Regions from separate parts of the Actinoplanes sp. NPDC051470 genome, predicted to be linked through region 1. Evidence: riboswitches for the same ligand, from Rfam matches in the RefSeq annotation. Region 1 holds a riboswitch; the other holds the start of a gene.

What was found. Region 1 has a riboswitch for cyclic di-AMP ahead of AB0M54_RS16510 (NlpC/P60 family protein). Riboswitches for the same ligand answer to the same signal wherever they lie in the genome.
Region 2: it holds a riboswitch for cyclic di-AMP, as region 1 does, so the genes downstream of both, AB0M54_RS07910 (NlpC/P60 family protein) here and AB0M54_RS16510 (NlpC/P60 family protein) in region 1, are expected to answer to the same signal.

What each region holds. Positions count from the first base shown of each region.
Region 1 covers NZ_JBFBAA010000008.1:92,919-97,773, reverse strand. The annotation lists gene AB0M54_RS16520 (SDR family NAD(P)-dependent oxidoreductase) at 1-347, opposite strand, end outside; gene AB0M54_RS16515 (sigma-70 family RNA polymerase sigma factor) at 922-1,923, shown strand; gene AB0M54_RS16510 (NlpC/P60 family protein) at 1,988-2,902, opposite strand; cyclic di-AMP (ydaO/yuaA leader) riboswitch at 2,961-3,089, opposite strand; gene AB0M54_RS16505 (DUF3817 domain-containing protein) at 3,257-3,601, opposite strand; gene AB0M54_RS16500 (hypothetical protein) at 3,612-4,016, opposite strand; gene AB0M54_RS16495 (DUF6158 family protein) at 4,075-4,311, shown strand; gene AB0M54_RS16490 (hypothetical protein) at 4,550-4,750, shown strand; gene AB0M54_RS16485 (ANTAR domain-containing protein) at 4,799-4,855, shown strand, end outside.
Region 2 covers NZ_JBFBAA010000003.1:168,538-173,392, forward strand. The annotation lists gene mraZ (division/cell wall cluster transcriptional repressor MraZ) at 1-381, opposite strand, end outside; gene AB0M54_RS07910 (NlpC/P60 family protein) at 797-1,597, opposite strand; cyclic di-AMP (ydaO/yuaA leader) riboswitch at 1,604-1,805, opposite strand; gene AB0M54_RS07915 (MurT ligase domain-containing protein) at 2,180-3,403, shown strand; gene AB0M54_RS07920 (glutamine amidotransferase) at 3,393-4,106, shown strand; gene AB0M54_RS07925 (VTT domain-containing protein) at 4,149-4,855, shown strand, end outside.

The DNA of each region.
Region 1 (4,855 bases):
ACGAGCACCGGGAGCGCGGCCCGGGTCACCAGGAAGGTCGGCCGCACGTTGGTCCGGATCATCGCCTCGAAGTCGTCGACCGCCGTCTCGTGGACGCGTCCGCCGCCGGCGTACCCGCCGACCAGATTGACCACCGCCGACAAGTGCGGTCCGGCGGCCGCGATCGCCGCCTCGACGTCACCCTGTGACGTGAGATCCGCCACAACCGCCTCGGCGCCGGCCGGCAATCGCTCCTGTGAGCCGGCTCGCACCGGGGCCACCACGCGCCACCCGGTTTCCAGGAAGGTCGAAATCACGGCCGTCCCGAGCCCGCCGGTGCCGCCGGTGATCACTGCCGTCCGTGCCATGAGAGAGCCCTTCTCCTTGTGTTCTCTGTCACGTCATGCCATCGAATCGACTCGACGGGGCAGTGGTTTACCGAAAGGATGGTCACCCGTACGGAAGTCACCCCTCCGGGCGAGTGAACTGCGGCGCAGCGTGGCGCATTGTGACGGTGGTCCCGTTCCGTCACGCCTTTGCGGCGGCGTTTGCGTCAAGCCACGTGGCAACCGGCCGATCCTGCGTATGAACCCTGCTGGCAACCAGGACGTACAGGGTAGTGACGAGCATCGCAGGGCAGGTCGTGATGCCCGTCGCTGCGACCGACGAGGGGCCGATGGTGTGATGACGTGGGCAATGGGTATGCGAGCTGTCACGCATCCAGCGCCGGGTGCGGCTCCGAATGACTCCCCGATGGCGTTCTTCAGTAAGTACGCAACGGGCTCCCAGCCAGCGCTCAGACTGTCGTGACACTTTCGACTCACCAGCCGCCGGCCGTTTCACCAGCCAGCACGGCAAACGGAATGACTGCGGGGCGCCATCTGTTGTGCAGGTGGCAGTTCGGCAACGCACCTTACTGCGGACGTTACGGGGAGGAACCAGATGGACGCAGGTAACGCCCGTAACTGGGTTAGCGAAGGCAATGAGGGGACCGTGGGCAACGTGGAGAAGAACACCGTGATGCGGACCGATGAGGTCGCCGAGGAGCGCGACCTCGTTGGAGTCTATCTGCACGAGATCTCCAGGACGCCGCTGCTCGACGCCGCCCGGGAGGTCGATCTCTCGAAGGCCATCGAGGCCGGCCTGTACGCCGAGCACCTTCTGGAAGAGGGCCAGCCCCGCCGCGGCACCAGCCGCGAAGAGCTGGAGCGCGTGGTCACCGAGGGACAGCGGGCCAAGGATCTGTTCATCCGCGCCAACCTGCGGCTGGTCGTGTCGATCGCCCGGCGGTACGTCCGCTCGGGCATGCCGATGCTCGACCTGATCCAGGAGGGCAACACCGGCCTGGTCCGCGCGGTCGAGAAGTTCGACTACGAGCGCGGCTACAAGTTCTCGACGTACGCGACGTGGTGGATCCGTCAGGCCATCAGCCGGGCCATCGCTCAGCAGGAGCGCACCGTGCGCCTGCCCGTGCACCTGGTCGAAGACGTCAACCGGATGCGGAACGTCACCCGCCAGCTCGTCCGCGAGCTCGGCGCCGACCCCGAGCCCGACCAGATCGCCAAGGCGCTCGGCGTGACCGTCGAGCGGGTCGGTGAGCTCACCCGCTGGGCGCAGGACACGGTGTCCCTGGACACCCCGGTCGGCGACGACGGTGACACCAACCTCGGCGACCTGGTGGCCGACAGCGACGCCCCGTCGCCGGAAGAGATCGTGCTGACCGCCCTGGAGCGGTCGCGCATCGAGGGTCTGCTCAACCACCTCGACGACCGGTCGGCCGGCATCATGCGGGCCCGCTACGGCCTGGAGGACGGCCGGGAGCACTCGCTCACCGAGGTCGCCTCCCGGTTCTCGCTCTCCCGCGAGCGGATCCGTCAGCTCGAGATCCAGGCGCTCGGCCGGCTGCGTGAGCTGGCCCGGGCCGAGGGCCTGCAGGCCGCCTGACCGATCAGGTCATACAAGAGGGCCGGTTCCCCGCGAGGGGAACCGGCCCTTTCACTGTGCTGAGTTACTTGACCCGGCCGTACCCGGTCGGAGTCATCGAGTTCATCGAGCGCTTCGTCACCGGCTCGCCGGTACGGTAAGCGTCGATCATCATTCCGCCGCCGACGTAGAGGCCGACATGGCCACCGTTGCGGAAGAAGATGAGGTCGCCCGCCTTCAGGTCACCCTTGCTGATCGGGGTGGTGGCGCTGATCTGGGCGGAGGCCTTGTGGGGCAGGCTCTTGCCCGCCGCACGCCAGGCCGCCGAGGTCAGCCCCGAGCAGTCGTAGCCGTTCGGGCCGTCGGCGCCGAACTTGTACATCACGCCGATGGCGTTGTACGCGAAGGACACCGCCTTGCCCGCGGAGCCGGCGATCTGCGGGATCGGGCCGCTGTACTTGCTGCCCGACTTGGTCGGCGTGCCGTACGCCGCCGTCCGCATCGCGTACAGCTTCTTGATGTCGTTCTCGATCTTCTTCTTGCGCTTGGCCAACTCGTTCAGCTGCGCGTTCTGCTTGTTCTGCGCGGTCTTCAGGGCGGCCTGACGCGTGTCGTAGTTCTGCGTGGTCGCCGTGTAGTTGTCGATCTTGCGCTGGCGATCGCGGGTCAGCTGGTCGAGCATGCCGATCCGGTCCATCAGGGTGCCCGATCCCTCGAGCATCACGTTCATGGCGCCGATGTCACCCTGCTGGTAAGCCTTGTTGGCGATCTGGCCCATCTCGGCCTGGGCGACCTTGAGGGCCTCCTTGGCCGGGCCCAGCGACTTCGTCAGCGCGACCTGATCGGCCTTGGTCTTGTTGAGATCGATCTTCATGCCGTTGTACGACTCGACGACATCCTCGAGATCGTCCGATGCCTTGGCGATCTTCTTGGTGATCTCGGTCTTGGACGGTTCCGCGTGAGCGGCCGTCACGGCCGGCCCGGTCAGCGCCAGCGCCATGAGGGCGACGGCCGCGATCCGGAACCTCGTGCGGGCGTGTGACAACGCTGAGAGGCCTTTCTTCCGCCTGTGCCGCCTACCGGGTTAGCTGACGGGTTCGGGCGGGAAGAAGGCCCTACCGCGGTGGTGCGCGGATTCACCCCGAGAACTCGGTTCCCCGGTTCGTCACGATGGGCCCGGGCGCGGCCGGATGGGGGTGACCGCGTCGAGGCCGCCGTGCAGACTCGGCAGCGCCGGCTCGGCGCCACCGGAGGGTGTGGCTGCGGACCGAACCAACCGCATTAACTTATCGATGGATCTCCGAAAAGCAAGCTCGGCAAGAAAACCTTAAGCCAATGAATGCGCGGCGTAATTCTAGGAATTCAGCGCGTGATCCCCGGACGCGGAATCGGACTTTTCGGGATTGACGCTGATCCAATTGCGCGTCACTTTCCGCTCGGCCCAGAAGGACAGGAACGGGATGGTGCCGGCCAGCATCACCAGCAGCATGCGGCTGAGCGGCCACTGGGCGCGGCGGCCGAGGTCGAAGGTGGCCAGCACGTACAGGATGAAGAGGAAGCCGTGCGCCGGGCCGACGCCCGCGACCACCGTGTCGTTGTCGGCCAGGTACTTCAGCGGCATGCCCACGAGGACCAGCACGATCAGGACCACGCCGACGATGTAGGCGATGATCCGGTAACGGGTGAGAGCTCCCTGCACGGTGCTTTCCTTACTTCCTGGGTCCGGGGTAGTCGCCGGGGCGGGCGCCGGGATGGGCGTTGAGCCAGGCGAGGTAGTCGTTGTAGGCCGCCAGTTCCGGGTCGTCGGCGCCGGGGTCGGGCGCCGGGCGGGACGGGACCCGGACCGGGCGGCCGACGGTAACAGCCGAATCTGGGAGCTTTTCCCGTTCCGGCGCCGGCTCCGCCGCCGGTTTCGTGGCCAGCCGAACCTCGCGCCACCACAGGAACGCGACGAAGCCGGCGAAGACCGGCCACTGGAACGCGTACCCCCAGCTCAGTGCGTTTCCGCCGGTGGCGCGGGTGTATTGCCACCAGCCCAGCAGGAGGAAGGCCACGATCAGAACGAGCGCGACCACATGGCGGAGGATCCACGCCGGGGTCAGCAGCCCTTTCATGACTGTCAGGGTAGTCGCGCGGGTTTCAGGGCGACCCGCGCGGGCAAGGCTGAACGGTATGAGCGACCAGCCTGTGGAGATCTCCGAGATCGGCATCGACCCGGCGGGACTGGGTGACGACGACCTGATCCGTGAACTGGCCAGCCTGCACCGGACCCGGCTGGACACCCTGCGGTACGGGCCGGACGCCGCCCTGGACAACCACCTGCGGCGGACGGCGGAACTGGAGACCGAGTACCTGGCCCGGCACCCGGGCCGTGAGGTGGATCCGCATCGCCTCACGCAGGACTTCTGACGTGTGTCCTGGGTCACAATGCCTGCTGGAATCAGGGCGGGCGACCGACAGTTGAGAACAGATGTCGGTGTGTCCAGTGTCCCCGGGCCTCACCCATTGCCTTCACGGAATACCGTTCGGCTGGAGCCGTGTTGAGCCACTCGCCGAGAGGCGACATGCACACCGACACCTATGCGCCGCCTCCGAGGTTCTCGGGGGCGGCGCATTATGTTGGGCCGGTTGTGGGTACCCGATCTTCATGAACGATCCTCGTACCGAAGAGCGCGCCGCCGACCTGCTTCCCGAGGAGCGCGCCGCCGGCAGCGCCGACCCGGAGGCCCAGGCCGCGGCCATTCTCGCGGATTCGGACGATCGGGAGCACAATTCGGACCTTTCGCGGGAAAACCGCACCTCGGCAGAGACGGTCGCACCAGCCGAAAGGGCTGAAGGCACCCGGTAGAGGCACAAAACTTTCGTGTCCACCTCAGGACGTGGGAGGATCCGACGCGTGCCCGCACCCCGACGGAGCGCTGAGCGCGCCGGTCAGCGGTCCACGCCGCCGGCG
Region 2 (4,855 bases), on a different contig from region 1:
GCTCGACGAGAGGTAGTCCTCCCAGGACTGCTTGTCCCAGATCTCCACCCGCGTGCTCGCCCCGATCACGACCAGCTCACGGTCGAGGCCCGCGTACTCCCGCAGGTGTGCCGGGATGGTGACCCGGCCCTGCTTGTCGGGGACCTCGTCATGTGCGCTGGCGAAGAACACCCGGCTGTAGGCCCGGGCGGCCTTGTGGGTGACCGGCTGCTCGCGCAGCTGCCCCGCGATGCGCTGGAACTCCGGCATCGGGAACACGTACAGGCAACGCTCCTGCCCCTTGGTGATCACGACACCTCCCGCCAGCTCGTCCCGGAACTTCGCCGGAAGGATCAACCGGCCCTTCTCGTCCAGGCGTGGGGTATGCGTGCCGAGAAACATCGGCCAACCCCCCTACGCCCTGCCGGCGGTTCGCGGTCCGCCGTGTCGAATCGGGCCGGCAGGTCCCCCCTGCCACTGCGCTCCACTCTACTCCACTTCCCTCCACCCGCAACCGGAATCGTGCCGTCCATGAACCGGATTCGCAGACGAAAGCGCAGGTAGACGCGGTGGAGTGCCAGTGGAGGGCGAAGGCCTGATCATGGCGTCCGCTTTCCGACATGCCGCCCAGGTGGGCACGAAAAACTGCCCGGATCCGCGGTATCAGCGGCGCCGGGCGTGGATGTGGAGCGGAGTGGAGGAGATGCGGGGAGGGTGGTGGAGCAAGCACAGACGCCGGCGGGGTGCGACCCAGGAACCCCGGGTCGCACCCCGCCGGTGCGAAAGTGGTTACGCCTTACTTACTGCGGTCCTGAACTCAGACCAGGCGGCGGACCACGTAGTTGCCGCTGATCATCTTGCGCTTCGAGACCCGGGCGCCGGAGTGCGGCGAGTCCCAGATCTTGTTGGCGCCCGCGTACACCGCGGCGTGGTAGCCGTAGGAGCCGGAGCGGAAGATGATCAGATCGCCGGGCTGCCGGCTGCCCTTGCTGACCGACCTGCCGTACTTCTGCTGCGAGTTGGCCTTGTGGGGCAGCTTGCGACCGGTGGTCTTCTTGTAGACGTACAGCGTGAAGCCGGAGCAGTCGAAGCGCTTGGGACCCGCCGCGCCGTACTTGTACAGCGCTCCCTTGTGCCTCGCGGCCTCCGCCAGGACCATGGCGCCCTTGTTCGTCACCGACACCGACGAGTTGTTCCGGCTGACCGCCGCGCGCACTCCGCCGCCGCCGAGGAAGACGGTGCGGTAGGTGCCGGAGACCAGGGGCTTGAACGAGAAGGTGTAGGCGCCCGACTTCAGGATGGTCCGGGTCTGCCACGTCTGCCACTTGCCGCTGCGGAGCGCCTGCAGGCGCACCATGCCGCTCGTGACCTTCTTGCCGGTGCTCGGGTTGGCCACGAACGTCGTGATCCGGATCGAGGCGCCGTACTTCACCGATTTCGCGCTGGCCTTCTGGGTGACCTTGGCCAGCGGCCGCATCGCGGCGGCGGTGACGACCGGGGTGGCCGCGACCGCCGGCTGCGTGGCCACGATCTGGCCGGCGCCGAGGCAGATACCCAGGGACAGGGCGATGCTGCCGGTGCCGAGGGTGCGGCGCCGGCTCGAGGTGCTTTGTTGCACGGTAGAGAGATCCCTCCGGCACGCCTGCGAGGTTAGCTGTCGGGTTCGGGCGGGAAGGTGTGCCCGGCCGCCGTGGCGGCTTCACCCCAAGACCGTGTCGTACGGCCTGAGCCCTCAGGTCACCGCCGGTAGTGACGGTGCCTTCGCGAGGACCCGATTGGGTCCCCCGTCTCTGCCCCTCGTCGCCTTGTGTGGATGTTCTCGAACTCGGGTCGTGGAATCGGGCCGGGGCAGAGCTCGGCGTTGACCCGCGTGTCCACGAACTGCGGGCGGTCGCCGGCAGCCAGACCTTGATAACCGAATTTCCGTACGGTTGCAGATCGTGACTGGCCACGGAGAGTAATTGGCATGTGCGCCGATGTCCGGTTTGGACATCGCTCAAGACAAATGCCACTGCGGTACGCAGTGCGGTGATCACCGAACGTCGAAGGTAACGGGTGAGTCTCGCCACACAATTAACAAACTTTCGAATGATCTTGAGGACCGCGATTTCCGGTATGACCGTCCCGCCGGCAGCCACCGGGCGGCCGGATCGACGCTCTGTCCGGTTCGGGTACTGTCGCCACCGTGACGGACGGGAAGATGCCCATGCGCGCGAAGGTGGCGAGCTCCGTCTCGCGCACCGCCGCTGCGATCTCCAGGGCCGCGGGACGCGGCGACGGCTCGGTCATCGGCGGCTGGATCGGTCTCAAGATCGACCCTGACCTGCTGAAGAACCTGGCCACCGGCCGGGCGATCGCGCTTGTCTCCGGCACCAACGGCAAGACCACCACCACCCGGCTCACCGCCGCCGCGCTGGGCGTGCTCGGCCCGGTGGCGACCAACTCGTTCGGCGCCAACATGCCCAGCGGGCACACCTCGGCCCTGGCCAAGGCCGGTGCCACGCCGTTCGCGGTGCTCGAGGTCGACGAGCACTACCTGGCCCGGGTGATCGACGAGACCACCCCGCGCGCGGTCGCGCTGCTCAACCTCAGCCGCGACCAGCTCGACCGGGCGAAGGAGGTGGCGATGATGGCGCAGCTGTGGCGGACCGCGCTGGCCGACCACCCCGACATCCGGGTGATCGCCAACGCCGACGACCCGATGGTGGTCTGGTCGGCCGTCGGCAGCCCCAACGTCACGTGGTTCAGCGCCGGCCAGCGGTGGCACGACGACTCCTGGGTCTGCCCCGAGTGCGGCTCGTCGATCGAGCGCCGCGAGGGCGAGTGGTGGTGCGTCGGCTGCCCGCTGCGCCGGCCGCGGGCCCAGTGGGTGGTCGAGGACGAGGGCGTCACCGACCCGAACGGCGACTGGCACCTGGTCAAGCTCCAGCTGCCGGGCCGGGTCAACCTCGGCAACGCCGCCGCCGCCCTGGCCACCGCGGCCGAGTTCGGCGTCCGCGCGATCGAGGGCGTGCCCCGGCTGTCCTCGGTCACCTCGGTGGCCGGCCGGTACGCCCAGGTCGACCGCGACGGCCGCAACATCCGGCTGCTGCTGGCCAAGAACCCGGCGAGCTGGCTCGAGGCCTTCGACATGGCCGATGTGGCGCCGACCCTGCTCTCCATCAACGCCCGCGACCCCGACGGCCTGGACACCTCCTGGCTCTACGACGTCGACTTCGCACCGCTCCGTGACGGCCGGCCCGTGCTGATCACCGGCGACCGGGCCTACGACCTCGCGGTCCGCCTCACGGTGAACGGTGTGCCCTTCCGCCACGTAAAGACCTTCGACGAGGCGATCCAGGCATCTCCGCCCGGACGGCTCGAAGTGATCGCGAACTACACCGCCTTCCAGGACATCCGAGCGGAGCTGGACCGTGTCAACTGAAAGTGTTCTGCGGATCGTCTGGATCTATCCCGACCTGCTGTCCACCTACGGCGACCGCGGGAACATGCTGATCCTGGCCCACCGGGCGGCCCTGCGCGGCATCCCGGCCGAGACCCACGAGGTCCGCTCCGACCAGCCGATGCCCTCCACCGCCGACATCTACCTGATCGGCGGCGGGGAAGACGGCCCGCAGGCGCTGGCGGCCCAGCGGCTGATCGCCGACGGCGGCATCCACCGGGCGGTCGGCCAGGGCGCGGCGGTGCTGGCCATCTGTGCCGGTTATCAGCTCTTCGGGCACTCTTTCTTCGCCAAGGGGGCCAAGTTCGCCGGCCTGGGCCTGCTCGACCTGGAGTCGAACCGGGGCGAGACGCGGGCCGTCGGCGAGCTCCGGGGCGACATCGACCCGCGGCTCGGGCTGCCGCCGCTGACCGGTTTCGAGAACCACGGCGGGCGTACCCACCTGGGGCCGGACGTTTCGCCGCTGGCCCACGTGACCGCCGGCATCGGCAACGACGGGCAGACCGAGGGCGCCTGGCACGGCAAGATCCTCGGCTCCTACAGCCATGGCCCGGCGCTGGCCCGCAACCCAGCGATAGCCGATCTGCTACTGCGTTGGGCGACGGGCGCGGATAGTCTTGCCCCCGTCGACGATGCCTGGGCCGAGGCGCTCAGGTCCGAGCGACTCACCGCAGCAAGCGTCTGACCAGCCGAAACAGCCCGACGACACCAGGAGCGGTAAGCCTTTATGACTGACACCCTGATCGCCCCGAAGGCCATCACCTCCGCGGACCCTCAGGCTGCCTCTCCCCTGGCTGCAACCGCTACCGAGGGCGCTCCGGCCCCGGTCACCTGGCGGCGCCGGCTGGTCCGCTTCGGCACGCTGGGCCTGGTCGTGGCCGGCCTGGCCGTGGCCGCCGCGGTGCTGCCGCTGCGTGACATCGCCGCCTCGGTCGCCGGGCTGGGCCCGGTCGCCGCGGTCGGCGTGGCCGTGATCGGCGGCCTGCTGCTCTCCGTGCTGGTGCCCCGCACGGCCATCACGCTGGCCAGCGGCGCGCTGCTCGGCGCGGCCACCGGCGCCGCGGCCGCCCTCGCCGCCGCGGTGATCGCCGCCGCCGCCACCTACTACGCCGGGCGCTGGGCCGGCCGGGGCGCGCTCGGCGCCAAGGCCGACGGCCGGATGAAGCGCCTGGACGGCTGGCTCAACCGCCGCGGGCTGGCCGCGGTGCTGCTGGTGCGGTTCCTCCCGCTCGCGCCGTTCGGCCTGATCGGCTACGCGTACGGCACCACCAGCGTCTGCCGCAAGCGCTACCTGCTGGGCACCACGCTCGCGTCGATCCCGTCCGCGGTGTCGTACGCGGTCATCGGCGCCGCCGTCACCGCCCCCGGCTCGCTCAACCCGATGTCGCTGGCCCCGGCGCTGATCGGCTTCACCCTGACCACGACGATCGTGGT